DNA from 2 places in the Candidatus Darwinibacter acetoxidans genome. Region 2 is predicted to be linked to the other one. Evidence: a T-box and tRNA genes for the amino acid it is inferred to sense, from the RefSeq annotation. Region 2 holds a T-box; the other holds one or more tRNA genes.

Region 1 (7,289 bases), on a different contig from region 2:
CTTTTCTTGGCAAACCCTCCATATTGGTTAAACTTCGTTAGTAAATTGGTCCCTGGCAAAAGGACAATCCGCCTGGTTTATGGAAATGATCGAACAAGGTTTTCTGGAAAGGAGGGACGGATTTATGCGTAAGCTAGCCATCACCATCACCACCCTCCTGCTCTGTGCAGTAACGGCCCTGATGCTGATGAGCGTGGGGGTTATCCCGGTGCCCGAGGCCTTCCGCAGGCCTGTTGAGCAACCAGCTGCACTGCCTGCTGCCCACCACAGCACTCTGCACGAAAGCACTAAGTATTCAGCGGAGGGCAAGCCCCGGCTCGTGATAGATAATCCCCGGGGGAACATTCTGGTGAGGGGCGCGGCTGTGGAGCAGGTGGAGATCACCATGTTCGTGGAGGCCAGTGCCCACACGGCACAGAGGGCCCAGGAGATTCTGGACGGCATTTCCCTAGCCGTTACTACTCTGGAGGAAGAAAACCGCCTGCTGGTGAGCATGCCCCGCCTGGAGCCCGATGAGCAGGCCCGGGCTGATCTGACCATCTGGGTTCCCGGGGAAATGGATCTGGAGCTACGCCTGGGACTGGGTAATGTGCAGGTGACCAGCATCCAAGGAGAGCTCCAAGCCTACACCCACCTGGGCGACATCGATCTGCAGGACTACGAGGGCAGTGCCCATTTAGAAACGCACTTAGGAGATATTCACGTTGACTCATCCCGCTTTACAGAAAAGCTCACGGCCATTTCCCACCTTGGGAATATCAACATCGCCGCCAGCCTGGCCCAAAGCAGCGTGCTAGAAACCGCCCTTGGCGATCTGCACCTGCATCTTCCAGCGGATGAATCATATCTATTAGAAGGAACGGTGGAGCTAGGCAGCATCCACATCGGTGTTCCCTTCGACGGCGAGCAGCACGAGCACAGCGTACAGGGCACTATCGGCCAAGGCGAGCGGCGCGGTTCCATCTCGGCAAGGTTAGCGCTGGGTTCGTTTAGCGTAACAAAATAAAGAATGGGGGAGATTGCTGTGACCAACTACTCACTGGTTTCCATGGCCATGTGGCTGCCCATCATCCTCACCGCCCTGGCGGTAATCCTCGCCATCACACTGCGCTGGTTCAGCTACAAGGAGCGCATGGCCCTCATCGCCCGCGGTTTTGATCCGGACGCGGAGAAAACCCCGGAAGAGAAGCTCAAAATGCTTCTGGCTGCCGGTATCATCATGGGCTTAGTAGGTCTGGCCGTGACCATCGCCCTGCTCACCATCGGGATTGGCATCTGGCTGCTGTTTGGACTCCTGCCCCTCTTCTTGGGCTTAGCCCTGGTACTCACGGCCCTGATCCTGCGGCCTGGAAAGCCTAAGGCGGCCAAGGACGAAAAGCCTGCCGAACCCCAGGCAGCCGCCTGGACCCAAGAGGCCGTGGTGGTGGAGGCAGAAGAAGAGGAACCGCAAGAAGAGGAAGAGGAAGCGGTAGAAGAGGAAGAAGACGAAGAGGATTTGCCCTTCTAGAGTCAAGGGCCTTTCCGGACCCCTGTGTCCCATAATCCATGGGCGCGGGGGTTTTGCTTTTGGACGTGCCTTTGAGCCCAAACAGCAAGAAGTGAGCAAGCAAAAGCCCAAGGCCGACTTCGCAGGTGTTACCGGGAAAGCGATCGGCCGGGTCTCCATTCAAGGAAAGCCCCCGGTGGAGAAGTAAGCGTGGAGATTATTTACAGCGGGTACATCCCCGAGACAATCCGAACGGATGAAAACGGCAAGTTCAAGATTCCCCTGGAGGCGTATGATCTGCTTCACGAGTACACAATTATGGCATCTCCGAAGGCAGCTTTTGTGCCCGACATCGACCTGTACAGCTGCGGCCTCAGCCTGAAAAAGCCCACCTCTGGGGAAAAGATCTCAAGTTATCCGTACGAGGTGGAGATCAACCCCTGTGGCAGGAACGTAAACGTCCAGTATTACTGTCTCGATTTTGCCACAGTTGGTGGCTGCAACCTGGGTTACAGTGAGAAGTTCACCGGAACAACCTTCTATCGGCAGGGATGCGCATTGGCACGTAATGGCTTACTTCGTACAAGATGGCTGCCGTATATGGATGATAACGGACCGCGGACACTCCGGCCGGCTGAAATCAGTAAAAGGTGCTTCTCCTCAGCGGTAGAGCACCCTTGTTCAACAGTCTGATCTATTCTTCCGCATACAGCTCGGGAATGTCCACCGCATCCGCGGCCACCAAAGCCGCGGCCACCTCGCCCACGAAGTCGGGGTTGGAGACGATGGTGAAGTCTACCCCGCGCCGTCGCGCCTCCGCGATCAGGGGCATGGCCGTCCCCCGGGCTGCATCGTGGATAAGCAGCTCCACCCCCCGGGGATCCTGGAGGGCTTCCACCATGACCTGGAGCCCTGCCTTGGTGCGCAGCTGCTCGAAGGTTACAGCCTGAATGACCCGCTCGCGAAAAGAGCCTAAGTAACGCCGCTTTTCCTCAGGCCTTAACTCTGGGGCGCCGTGAATGCCTACTGCCACAGTTTTTTCCAGTTCGTTCTTGTCTTTCCAACGCCTCACCGCTGATCCCCCCAAAAGAGAAAAGACACCTCGCTAGGTGCCCGGCTCATGCTCTGGTGCCGGGAGAGGGACTCGAACCCTCACGGGCTCAAAAGCCCAACGGATTTTAAGTCCGTAGCGTCTGCCATTCCGCCACCCCGGCTCATTTACAGAGAACATTATACGCTATTTAGCTTCCCCCGTCAACCGGCAGTGCCAGCGTGGCGTGGAGCAGGTCCCAGGCGCTGACATACAGCGCGCTGAACCCCAGGAGCTGGGCGGCCTGCACCAAGATGGCCGCTCCGCTGATGATCACATCTTCCCGTCCAGCCTGCATCCCCTGGATCCCCCGACGCTCCTCCAGGCTTAGTCTGCTCAGCCTGCCGTAGGCTTCCTTCAGCTCCGCCAGGGAAAAGCGTACGCCTGTCACCTTTGCATCGCTGTATTCTGCCAAATTCTGCATGATGGCCGCGAGGCACGTGGCGGTCCCCCCCACCGCGATGAGCGTCCTGGGCCCGTAAGCCCGCACCTGTTCCACCAGGGGAGCCAGGATGCGCCGTACTTCTTCCTCCAGGGCCCGCTGCTCGTCCTGGAGCAGGGGGTGGCTAGTGATGAAGCGCTCCAGCATGCGCACCGCCCCCACCTGGCTGCTGCCCCCACCCAGGAGCTCGCCCTGGGCCGTACCTGTAAGGATCTCGGTGCTGCCGCCCCCCACATCCACCACCGCGATGGGTTCCGGCAGCCCCAGGTGGCCCACGGACAACACCGCCCCGGCGAAGGACAGCTCAGCCTCCCTGGAGCCGGAGAGGATCTCCAGGGGAAAACCTAAGCGCTCCTCCACCAAACGGGCAAATTCCTGTCCGTTTTGGGCATCCCGCACGGCGCTGGTGGCAAAGGCCGAAACCGGAATGCCGGGTGGGATCAAAGCCTTCAGCTCTGCCAAGGCGGCCAGGGTCCGCTCTATGGCCCCCGGGCTCAGCCGGCCGGCAGCATCCACACCTTGGCCCAGGCGGACAATGCGCACCTGCTTGAGCACAGGTTTCAGGCCCTGGGCGCTGCGCTCCGCCACCAGCAGCCGCACAGAATTGGTTCCCACATCTATGGCTGCCTTCATTTTTCGTACTCCCTGCATTCGGCATCCGGGCAAAACCAGGGCTTCTGCAGCAGCTCCAGCGTCTCCGCACCGATGGCGTTTTCGCCCCGGGCCAGGTAATCCGCGGCGTGGGTGTGCAGGCACTTCACGCCCTGGGGGCTGCGGATACCCCCCACTCCGCTGGTGGCCAGAACCTGGTAGCGCTCTGGATATTCCTCCTTGAGGCGCCGGCGCACATCCCGGTGAACCAAAGCGAGCCTCTCCCGGGCGTAGCTCTCGTGGGTCGCGGCCATGGCCGCGGCGAACTGCGGATCGCCGGCCAGGCGCGCCTCAAAATGGGCAATCAGCCCTTCACTTTCCAGCGCCGAGATTTCCCGGCACAGATAGGGGCAGGTCAGCCAGTACAGCGTGGGGAAAATCTCCAGGTCAGAAGCGAGGGCCGAAACCGGCCTGTTGACAATCACCTGGGGAAAGCCCCACCGGCAGGTGGTCTTCACCTCCAAGACGCCCCTGGGTTCCCGGCCGATCTGCTCTTTGATGATGTTCAAAACCGCCTTGCTTGGCTTTTCATACTTCAGAAGATCACTTCCCAGACAAAAACACCCCCACATGGAGGTGCTTGTTGTTGATTACCAGTGAAACCCGATCTTACCTCGCGCCCCTGCCTCCCCGCTTTGAATCTTGACTTTTCTTCAGTGCTGACAGCCTCTCATCACTGTCTCGCAGAAAACGCATGAGCCGTTCCTCAAAATCGGCTGAACTGCTGGCCCTCCTGCGGGAAGCGCGGCGATCACGGTCACGAGATGAATGCTGAGGATTTGCCTGTTTGATGGAAAGCCCAATCTTGCCATCGCTCACATTAATGACCTTCACTTTGACGATGTCGTTTTCGTTGAGATAGTCCTTAATGTCTTTTACGTAGGCATCAGCAACTTCAGAAATGTGGACCAAACCGGTTTGTCCATTGGAAAGCTCCACGAAAGCCCCGAAACTGGTGATCCCCGTGACCTTTCCTTCGACAATGCTGCCGACATCAATTGACATACGTTAAAAAATTCCTCCTCTTGGATTTTGCCGCTGCAGGGCACTCGGCTTAACTGTCATTATACATTATTGGCATTTTTGTGTCAATAAAGCTGTCTTCCTGAGCACGCTCTCCATGGGCAGTGGTGCGGTTTTCACTCCTCGGCAGATTCCGAAAGCCTGTACACAATTTCCCCGGGTTTCACCAGCCCCAGCTGCTCCCGGGCAATCTTCTCCACATTTTCGGGGGAAAGCCACTCCTCGATCTCCCGCTCCAGATCCTGGTTGCGCATCTCCAGGACCGCGATGCGCCTCTGCAGAGACTCGATCTCCCGCCGCAGCTTGAAATTGGCCACAGCATTCCTGGCAAACCCAAAACCTATCCAGAGAATCAAAGCCAAGAGCAGAACACGCCCCACATTCAGCCGCACTTTCTTGCGCTTCGTCACTTCACGGGCCATGCCGATTACCTCCTGGGTATTTCATTCACCCTCCCGTGAAGTTTTCCTGCCAGTCTTTGGTTTTCATCTTCGCCAGCGCAGTCTGGGGCGGATTTTCCACAGCCGCCCCGTCCGCGGCCGCGCTTTGGCCCTGTAGGCGTAGTGGAAGCGCACCTCCTGGTAGACCTGGATGGGCAGGGAACCGAGCCAGACCACACAGGTGGCAAAGGCATTGAGCACCCGCCGGATCAGGTCAACGAGCCATAAGAGGAAGGAAATAACCAGGCCGCTCAAGATCAGGCGGTAAAAGAAAAGGCCCAGGGCCAGGCCGATCACCACATAACCCCGCAGCTCTCCCCAGTTGGCCAAGATGAGATACAGCACCAGAACCGGGGTGACCACGGCCCAAAAGAGCAGATCCAAAATGGGGGTGGCGATAAACCCAGGGCGGAGCAGCCCCCTGATCACCCGGAAGAAATCGAAAAACAGCCCCAAGTTCACCCCAGCCAGGAGGATAATGCCAAAGGCGTAGAGCTGAGAGGCCAAAGGTTCCATCAGCACACCTCCCTGACCTCAGCGGAACAGCCTGGCCAAAAACCCCCTGCTCTTCTTGCCGAGGGAATCCCCCAGATACTCCACGGATTGGATGTAGCCCCGCACCAAGAGGCTCCCCTTTTCCAAGTTGAGCTCCTGGATGTGCAGATCTTCTCCCTGGACCACCAGCCCGCCCAGCTCCGTTTCCAACACTATTTCCTGATCATCAAAGCTCTCCACGTGGATCACTCCGTCCAGGGTGAGCCGCTCCCGTTCCGCCAAAATGAGCTGATGGCGCATGTTGTTCAGCCTTCTGTCGTCCACCTGCCTTACCTCCCAGGCGGGCTGTGGTTGCGCCCGCATCTTCCTGCACCATTCTATGCTTGGGGGAGGCAGGTTAGACTACTCATAGATCTTGCGGATGGTCACGCCCTCAAAGAAGGTCTGCACGATCTCCTCGGGGCTTTTACCCTCCTTGGCCAGCATAAAGGCGTCCCACTGGCTGAGGCCCACGCCGTGGCCGTAACCGGTGCCGCTGATGCGCAGCACCCCATCTTGGAAGCTGAACTCCCGCACCAGGGTGGATTTCATCTTGGTGGAATCCACCGCCAGCCTAAACTCTGGACCGGTCATCTCCTGCTCGCCCTGGCTGCCCTTGACCATGAGCCTGGTGATGCGCTCGGTGGGACCCCGCTCCAGAATCTCAACTCCGGTGATCTCCCCCACGTTCACTCCTCTTTGAGCCAGAAGGTTCCTTAGCTCCCCGGCGGAGTACTCCACCTCCCAGGCCTTCACCTCTTCCGGGGCGTACTCGTTTTCCGGCAGGCGCACGCTCTTGGTGAAAGGCGGCTCTTCTTCCTGGTAATCCAGTCCCTCCTTAGCCCGGGCGGTGATGCCGCCGGAATAGGCGTGGAACCAGCCCCGCACGTAGCGGTTGTCGTAGGTCATCACCTGGCCCCTGGTCATTTCCACCCCCCGCCTGATCTCGGCGGTGATGGCCGCGGGGTTGTAAGCCTGGGTTTCCTCGATGGAGGTGGACACATCGGCACCGTATTTATCCTTCACCCCGCCCTGGGAGACAAAGTCCATGGTAAAACTGCGCGCGAAGATGGCCTGGGCGGCGTAGGCATTCACCGGCCAGTCGGGGAACATCTCCCCGGCCACCACCCCCATCAGGTACTCCTCCAGCTTCATCTGCTTGATCTCTCCGGTCTCGTTCACATACACGGTGAGGGTGGGCTCTTCCTCCAGCTCCCGCACGATATTGCTGTCATCGCCGGACCAGCTGATCAGCATCACCACACTGGCGATGGCCACCAGCACCAAACCCAGCACCACCACCTGGTTTTTCCTTGCCATGGGAGGTCCTCCTTAGGTTTTTCCTTAGTTTCACCCAAAAGGGGGGCTAAAATCGCTTGTAATGGGGGGTTAAACTCAAAGAATGTGGGGAAAATATTACCACTGCGGCAGGAAAACTCGAATAATCCTAGAAATAAGGGGTATATTTCCACCCTAAAGGAGGTCTACTTGTGAACAAAGCTGAGTTGATCGCCAGTGTTGCCGAGAAGTCCGGCATGACCAAAAAGGCAGCGGGTGATGCAGTAGAGGCAGTATTTGCCGCAATCTCTGAAGCTCTGGCCAAAGAAGAAAAGGTCACCATCG
Region 2 (7,289 bases):
ATCACCCTACTCCAAACGAATTCTTGGGTCTAAAAGTGCAGTCAGCAAATCAACTAAGAAACTGGCCACCAAAACAGCGGTGACGCTGAACAGGGCAATCATCATCACCAGGGGCAGATTCTGCCCCCGAACCGCGGCCACAAACTCCTTGCCGATGCCCGGCCACTGGAAGATCTGTTCCACCACAACCGAGCCGCCGATCAGCATGGGCAGCCTGAAGCCCACCAGGACAACCACGGGGGTCAGGGCCACCCTAAAGCCATGCAGGAGGTTGACCCGCCACTCGGGCAGGCCCTTGCTGCGGGCGGTTTTGATGTAGTCTTTGCTCAGGGCATCCAGCATGCTGGAACGGGAATAGCGCATCACACCCGCGGTCATGGTGATGCCCAAAACCAAAGCGGGGAGAATCAGGTGCGGCAGCCGGTCTAAAAAGGTCGTATACCCGGGCATGGTGCGGCCCCCCGAGGGCAGCCAGCCCAGTTTGAAGGAAAAGATTAAGATGGAAACTAGGGCAAAGAAAAACTGCGGAATGGAAACACCGATCATACCGGCAACCGTAAGGCTCACATCCAAAATGGAACCCTTGCGCAGGGCACTGACCATGCCCAAGATGCTCCCTAGGAGCGTAGAGATGAGCAGAGCCGCCAAGGAAAGCTCCAAGGTGGCGGGCAGGCGGCTGAACACGATGTCCTTAATGGGCACACCGCTGGTTAAGCTGTAGCCGAAATCTCCCCGCAGGGCCCGGCCCAGCCAGCGCAGATAGCGGACGATGAAAGGATCGTTCAAACCCAGGGCTTCCCTGAGTTCATCCAGCCTTTCCTGGGACATGTTGGCCATGGCCTCAGGCCCGACCATGTAGGAAACCGCATCCCCGGGGGTGAGCTCCAAACCCACGAAGATCAAAAAAGTGATCACCAAAAGCATGGGGATGAGCATGAGCAGTTTGCGCAGCGTGTAGGTAAGCATAGTTACACCCTCCAGAACTCAAAAGAGGCAAGGCTGCCGGAACCCCGCAGGGCTCCGGCGGCCTTTCCATCTATTTCGCCACTAAACCCCTATTCCCTTGGGAACTTGTTGGGGTAGAACAGGCGCGTGTACCTGATATCGATGGGATACACGGTCATGTGCTCCATCTTCTCCACGGCGATGGACTCAGCCACGTTCTTGGTGAAGCCGAAGTCCAACAGGCCGGACTGGGCGTTGATGACGAAGCTGGGATCGCTTTCGCCGCTGGGATAGAGCTGGATGCGCTCGATGTTGCCCGTGCCCTCATCCCAGTAACCTTCCCACCGCACGTAGGTGGAGTAGTTGTTCATCTTCACTTCTTCAATCTTGAAGGGACCGGAGCCAACCGGTGCCTGCCAGTAGGCAGCCCGCTGGGCTTGGACCGGATCGGTATCCTCCAAGAGGTGCTTGGGCAGGGGCGGCCACTGGGAGAAGGTGAGCAGAGCGTTGGGATCAACGGTGGCGAACTTGAAGGTGATCTTCCGGCCGTCGATTTCAATGCCGCTGATGCCTTCGGCGGCACCGCTCATGAACTCCTCGTAGCCTTCCAGGGAGGAGTAGGTCTGGGCTGCCACGGCGTTGAGCTGAGGCACCCGGGCAGAGTATTCCACCGTGAACTTCACATCGTCAGCGGTAATAGGCGTGCCGTCGTGCCAGTAGATGTTGTCCCGCAGTACGAACTCGATGGTCAGACCATCTTCGCTTACCCAATACTCCTCGGCCAGCTGGCCCTTGTAGGGGGTGAGGTTCTCGTCGGTCACCACCAGGCGGTCGAAGAGGAACTTCTGGGTCATGTACAGCGCCGGGTTGGTGAACACGGTTTCGAAGAACTCCACAGGGCCGCCGGAGGAATACAGGGTGTAGTTCCCCTGGCTGTCGGGGGTGATGTCCCAATCGATGATGCGCCAGTCATAGAAGAACTGCATGTTGCCCAGGGGCGCACCTTTGCGGTCGAGCCTGTCGCTCTCCACTACAAACTGCTGTTGATGGTAGAGGGGGATGGCAAACAGGGTCTCGTTCTCGTATTTCTGCAGCTCATGGAAGGCCTTTTTCTGCTCTTCGATGTCCGCAACCCAGGTGGCTTTGATCAGTTCGTCCAGATGGGGGTCGGTTGGTGTATGGGAGTTGCTGGCCGCACCACCCATGAAGCGGTTGTAGTACTCATGCATGCTCAGGGCTGCGATGGCCGCGTAAGCCAGATCCCAGTCCACGGCGGATGGGCCGTTAACGGGGTCAGCCGGGGGCGACCAGAGCAAGGTGGCCAGGTCGCCTTCGAGCTTGCGGGCGTTCATCTTGATGCCCACCTGCTCCAGGTAGACCTGGATGGCGGCCATGAGGTCCACTGTCTCCTGGTCGCCGTAGTAGTAAACCACATCTAACACAGTATTGGGATCCCAGTTGGCCTCTTTCAGAAGCTGTCTGGCCTTTTCTGGGTTGTATTCATAGCGGTTCAAGCCTTCAGCTTTCCACTCGCCATCGGGGGTGAGGCTGTTGGCGGAAGCTGCCCGGCCCTCCATGAGGGTTTCAATGAGGGCTTCCATATCAATGGCGTAGCGGATGGCCTGGCGGACACGGGGATCAGCCAGGGGGCTGGGCTTAGCAGCGAAACCTGTGGCTGCGAACCCAAAGGCAATGACCAAGGTGAGAAAGATGATGCTCAGTCTTTTCACGTTCATTCCTCCTTCGACATATGCGCCAGCTCAGTGCTCGTCCTCCAACGCAGATAGAGTGTCTTCCCTTCCCATACCACCTCCGCAGGAGCCTAATCTTGAGGCTGACTTGTACTGAGTGCAGACTTCTACACTTGGTGGCAAATTCCTTCACGCAATACACGAAAAATTGGATTTTCATTTCATACCATCTGTAGCTGGGCAAATAGTTAGGAGGAACTCTCCAATTCTTGTGGAATACATAATGCTGGAAACGTGAATTTCACAACAGACTGCAAAGGGGGAGCCCGATGGCTAAAGAAATGAACGTGAGTTCGGGGGGACTGGCCCGCATCCGCAGTGCCTACCCTTCCCTCACGCCCACGGAGAAGAAGGTGGCCGACTACTGTTTGGAAAAACCGGAGGAAATTATCTACCTTTCCGTCACGCAGTTGGGGGAACGCTGCGGGGTGGGTGAAGCCACCATTATCCGGTTTTCCCAAGCGGTGGGTTTTTCCGGCTACCAGGCCTTGAAATTGAGTCTCGCCCTGGAGCTGGCCACCAGGCAGGAAAGCGCACCCTGCGGCACCCTGGCCCCCGGTGATTCCATGGAGGCCCTCATTGAAAAGATCACGGCCATGAACGCCAGCGCGCTCCAGGACACCTCCCGAATGGTCCATCCCCAGACCCTGGAACGGGCGGTGGAGGCCATGATCCAAGCTAAGCGCCTGTTCTTTTTGGGGGTGGGCACCTCGGGGCTCACCGCGCTGGACGCCCAGAGCAAGTTCCTGAGAATCGGCATGTTGGCCCATGCCTTCGCCGATGCCCACCACCAGATTATGGCCATGGCCCACGTGGATGAAGAAGATGTGTGCGTAGGCTTTTCCCATTCCGGGAGCACGAAAGACACGGTGGACTGCATGCGCCTGGCCAAAGAGAACGGGGCCTTCACCATTGCCGTAACCGATGTGGTGAAATCGCCCATCACTGAGGTTTCCGACGTAGTGCTCCTCACCAGTTCCGCCGAGGATCCCCTCCAGGGAGGCTCCCTCCGCTCCAAGCTGGCCCAGGTGCACATGATCGACCTGCTGTACACAGGGGTGGCCCACCGCCTGGGCGAAGCCGTGGTGGAACTGAAGAAGAGGACCGCGCTGTCGGTGGTAGACAAGTTGTACTGATCGGTCACAAGTGGCTGGAAACGGGGCCAAGTGGCGGTTGACATCCGCTGCCGGCATTGATAAAATGGGGCTGATATGCAAAGGCTGTGAACAGGAGTAGTATGGAGGGTTTCCAGAGAGCTGCTGGGTGGTGTGAAGCAGCACAAATCCTTCCAGAACTCGCCTGGGAGCTGCTGGTGCGATAGGTAGTGCCAGACGGTCATTCCGTTACCATGCTCGAGTGGATCGGCCCTTTGGCGCGATCAATTAGAGTGGTACCGCGGACATCTTTCGTCTCTAAGGAGAGGAAAGATTTTTTTAGTTCTAGAGATCAGGAATGGAGGAAGAAACAGGATGGCCCGCTACAACTTTCGAGCCGTGGAGAAGAAGTGGCAGGAGATCTGGGAAGAAAAGCAGATCTTCAAGACCAGTAATGATTTCAGTAAACCCAAATATTACGCTTTGGTAGAGTTTCCCTACCCTTCCGGCGAAGGACTGCATGTCGGCCATCCCAGGCCCTATACAGCCCTGGATGTGGTGGCCCGCAAACGCCGTTTGGAAGGGTACAATGTCCTCTTCCCCATGGGCTGGGATGCCTTCGGCCTGCCCACCGAGAACTACGCCATTCAAACCAAGATCCACCCCGCGGTGATCACCGAGCGCAACATCAACCGCTTCCGGGAGCAGCTCAAATCCTTAGGTTTTTCCTTTGACTGGTCCCGGGAGGTGAACACCACAGATCCCGCCTACTTCAAGTGGACCCAGTGGATCTTCTTGAAGCTGTTTGAACACGGCCTAGCCTATAAAAAAGAAATGCCCATCAACTGGTGCCCCCGCTGCAAGATCGGCCTGGCCAATGAGGAAGTGGTGGACGGCAAGTGCGAGCGCTGCAGCCACCAGGTGGAAACCCGGGTCAAGAACCAGTGGATGCTGAAGATCACCGCTTACGCCGAGCGGCTCATCAACGATCTGGAGCTGGTGGACTACATCGAGCGCGTCAAGGTGCAGCAGCGCAACTGGATCGGCCGCTCAGAAGGGGCGGATGTGATCTTTAAGATCAAGGACACAGAGGAAACCCTCACCGTCTTCACCACCAGGCCCGACACTTTGTTTGGCGCCACCTACATGGTGATCTCACCGGAGCATCCGGTCCTGGAAAAGCTTAAGGACCGCATCACCAATGTCCCGGAAATCGCCGCCTACCAGGAGCAGGCCCGCAAAAAGTCGGAGTTTGAGCGTTCCCAGCTGGTGCGGGAGAAAACCGGCGTGCCTGTGGAGGGGCTGAAGGCCATCAATCCGGTGAACGGGATGGAAATCCCCATCTGGGTTTCCGATTATGTGCTCATGACCTACGGTACCGGGGCCATCATGGCTGTGCCCGGCCACGACCAAAGGGACTGGGAGTTCGCGGTGAAGTTTGGGCTGCCCATCGTGGAAGTGGTGGCAGGCGGCGACATCACCAAGGAAGCCTACACCGACATCGACGAGGGAGTTATGGTCAACTCCGGGTTCCTGGATGGACTGGATGTGAAATCCGCCCAGAAGAAGATCATCGCCTGGCTCCAGGAAAAGGGCCTGGGCGTGCCCAAGGTCAACTACAAACTGCGGGACTGGGTCTTTTCCCGCCAGCGCTACTGGGGAGAGCCCATTCCTTTAGTGCACTGCGAGAAGTGCGGCTGGGTACCGGTGCCCGAAGAAGAACTTCCCGTGCGCCTGCCCCAGGTGGCCAACTACGAGCCCACCGATACCGGCGAATCGCCGCTGGCTAAGATCAGGCACTGGGTGGAAACCACCTGCCCCAAGTGCGGAGGTTACGCCGAGCGGGAGACGGACACCATGCCCCAGTGGGCCGGTTCGTCCTGGTACTTCCTGCGCTACTGCGATCCCCACAATGATCAGGCACTGGCCAGCAAAGAAGCCCTGGACTACTGGCTGCCCGTGGATTGGTATAACGGCGGTATGGAGCACACCACCTTGCACCTGCTCTACTCCCGCTTCTGGCACAAGTTCCTCTACGATATCGGGGTTGTGCCCGGGCCCGAGCCCTACGCCAAGCGCACCTCCCACGGGATGATCCTGGGGGAAAACAACGAAAAGATGTCCAAATCCCGGGGCAATGTGATCAACCCCGATGATGTGGTGGCGGAATACGGTGCAGACACCCTGCGCCTCTATGAGATGTTCATCGGCGACTTCGAAAAGAGCGTGCCCTGGAGCACCGAGGGGGTCAGGGGCTGCAAGCGCTTTTTGGACCGGGTCTGGAAGCTCATGGATATGGTTATCCCCGGCGAGGCCTACCGGCCCGAACTGGAAGCGAAAATGCACCAGACCATCAAGAAGGTGAGCCAGGACTACGAGAGCCTCAAGTTCAACACGGCCATCGCCGCCCTGATGACCCTGCTCAACGATGTGTACCATACCGGCTCCATCAATGAAGCGGAGCTGAAAACCTTCCTGATCCTGCTCAACCCGGTGGCGCCCCACATCACCGAAGAGATCTGGGAGCGGCTCAAGTTTGGCGGCATGCTCAACGAGCAGAGCTGGCCCACCTGGGATGAGGCCAAGACGGTGGAGAAAACGGTGGAGATCGGCGTGCAGGTCAACGGCAAGCTGCGGGGCACCATCGAGGTGAACGTGGACGACCCGCAGGAAGCCGCCAGGGAAAAGGCCCTGGCCAACGAGGCCGTCCAGAGGGCCTTGGATGGCAAGACCATCGTGAAGGAAATCTACGTACCCGGCCGGATCTACAACATCGTGGTCAAGTAACAGGAACAGGAAACAGGATGGGAAATAGAAGCGGCCTGCGCGGCCGCTTCTTTTGTCAAACACCACATGAGCGGGGTGGTTTCCATGGATTTCTGCACAGCGGGGAGCATTCCCCGGACCAAGCTGGCGGAGTTTTTCCGGCGGCGCTGGGGCAGCACCAAAATGGTCATCGCCAGCGGCATCTATGAATGCACCGAGCTGGCTGGTTTTGGTGTGCTGGATGAAGAGGGGGAGATCGTCGGCCTGATCACCTATGTGCTGCGGGGAGATGAGTGCGAAGTCACTTCCCTGGACAGCCTGAGGGAGAGGCAAGGCCTGGGCACGGCGCTTTTGGAGAAAGTGGAGCAGGTGGCCCTGGAAAACGGCTGCCGGGTTTTGCGGCTGACCACCACCAACGACAACCTGCCGGCCTTAAGGTTCTACCAAAAGCGGGGCTTTGTCCTCCACCGCCTGCTGCCTGGAGCGGTGGAGCGCTCCCGGGAGATTAAGCCCGAGATACCTCTTCTTGGCGTGGATGGTATCCCCATCAGGGATGAAATCGAACTGGTGAAGATCCTGAAGTAAGAAGAAAGTCGCCGCCTAGGCCCTTAAGTCAAGGCACGCTTACTTTAGCGCTTACAAAAGACCGCTCGAGGCGGTCTTTTGCGCGTGCTTAATCCAGGAAGTCAGTGAGGCGGTCGAACTGCGTGATCACTTTGTATGCACCATCCCC

What was found. The T-box of region 2 lies ahead of leuS (leucine--tRNA ligase). A T-box ahead of a tRNA ligase gene usually reads a tRNA of that ligase, here a tRNA-Leu.
Region 1: it encodes a tRNA-Leu, which carries the amino acid that the T-box ahead of leuS (leucine--tRNA ligase) is inferred to sense. The anticodon was not compared.

What each region holds. Positions count from the first base shown of each region.
Region 1 covers NZ_JBHGXH010000195.1:2,339-9,627, forward strand. Annotated here, with positions in the region: gene ACE4YL_RS07270 (DUF4097 family beta strand repeat-containing protein) at 125-1,006, shown strand; gene ACE4YL_RS07275 (DUF6249 domain-containing protein) at 1,025-1,507, shown strand; gene ACE4YL_RS07280 (hypothetical protein) at 1,697-2,179, shown strand; gene ACE4YL_RS07285 (DUF1694 domain-containing protein) at 2,181-2,558, opposite strand; tRNA gene ACE4YL_RS07290 (tRNA-Leu) at 2,613-2,700, opposite strand; gene ACE4YL_RS07295 (Ppx/GppA phosphatase family protein) at 2,728-3,651, opposite strand; gene ACE4YL_RS07300 (DUF501 domain-containing protein) at 3,648-4,178, opposite strand; gene ACE4YL_RS07305 (S1 RNA-binding domain-containing protein) at 4,279-4,674, opposite strand; gene ftsL (cell division protein FtsL) at 4,809-5,114, opposite strand; gene yabQ (spore cortex biosynthesis protein YabQ) at 5,178-5,648, opposite strand; gene yabP (sporulation protein YabP) at 5,667-5,951, opposite strand; gene ACE4YL_RS07325 (SpoIID/LytB domain-containing protein) at 6,030-6,986, opposite strand; gene ACE4YL_RS07330 (HU family DNA-binding protein) at 7,157-7,289, shown strand, end outside.
Region 2 covers NZ_JBHGXH010000223.1:4,968-12,256, forward strand. Annotated here, with positions in the region: gene ACE4YL_RS08425 (ABC transporter permease) at 7-966, opposite strand; gene ACE4YL_RS08430 (ABC transporter substrate-binding protein) at 1,056-2,675, opposite strand; gene ACE4YL_RS08435 (MurR/RpiR family transcriptional regulator) at 2,966-3,832, shown strand; T-box leader at 3,910-4,113, shown strand; gene leuS (leucine--tRNA ligase) at 4,166-6,577, shown strand; gene ACE4YL_RS08445 (GNAT family N-acetyltransferase) at 6,662-7,141, shown strand; gene ACE4YL_RS08450 (ComEC/Rec2 family competence protein) at 7,230-7,289, opposite strand, start outside.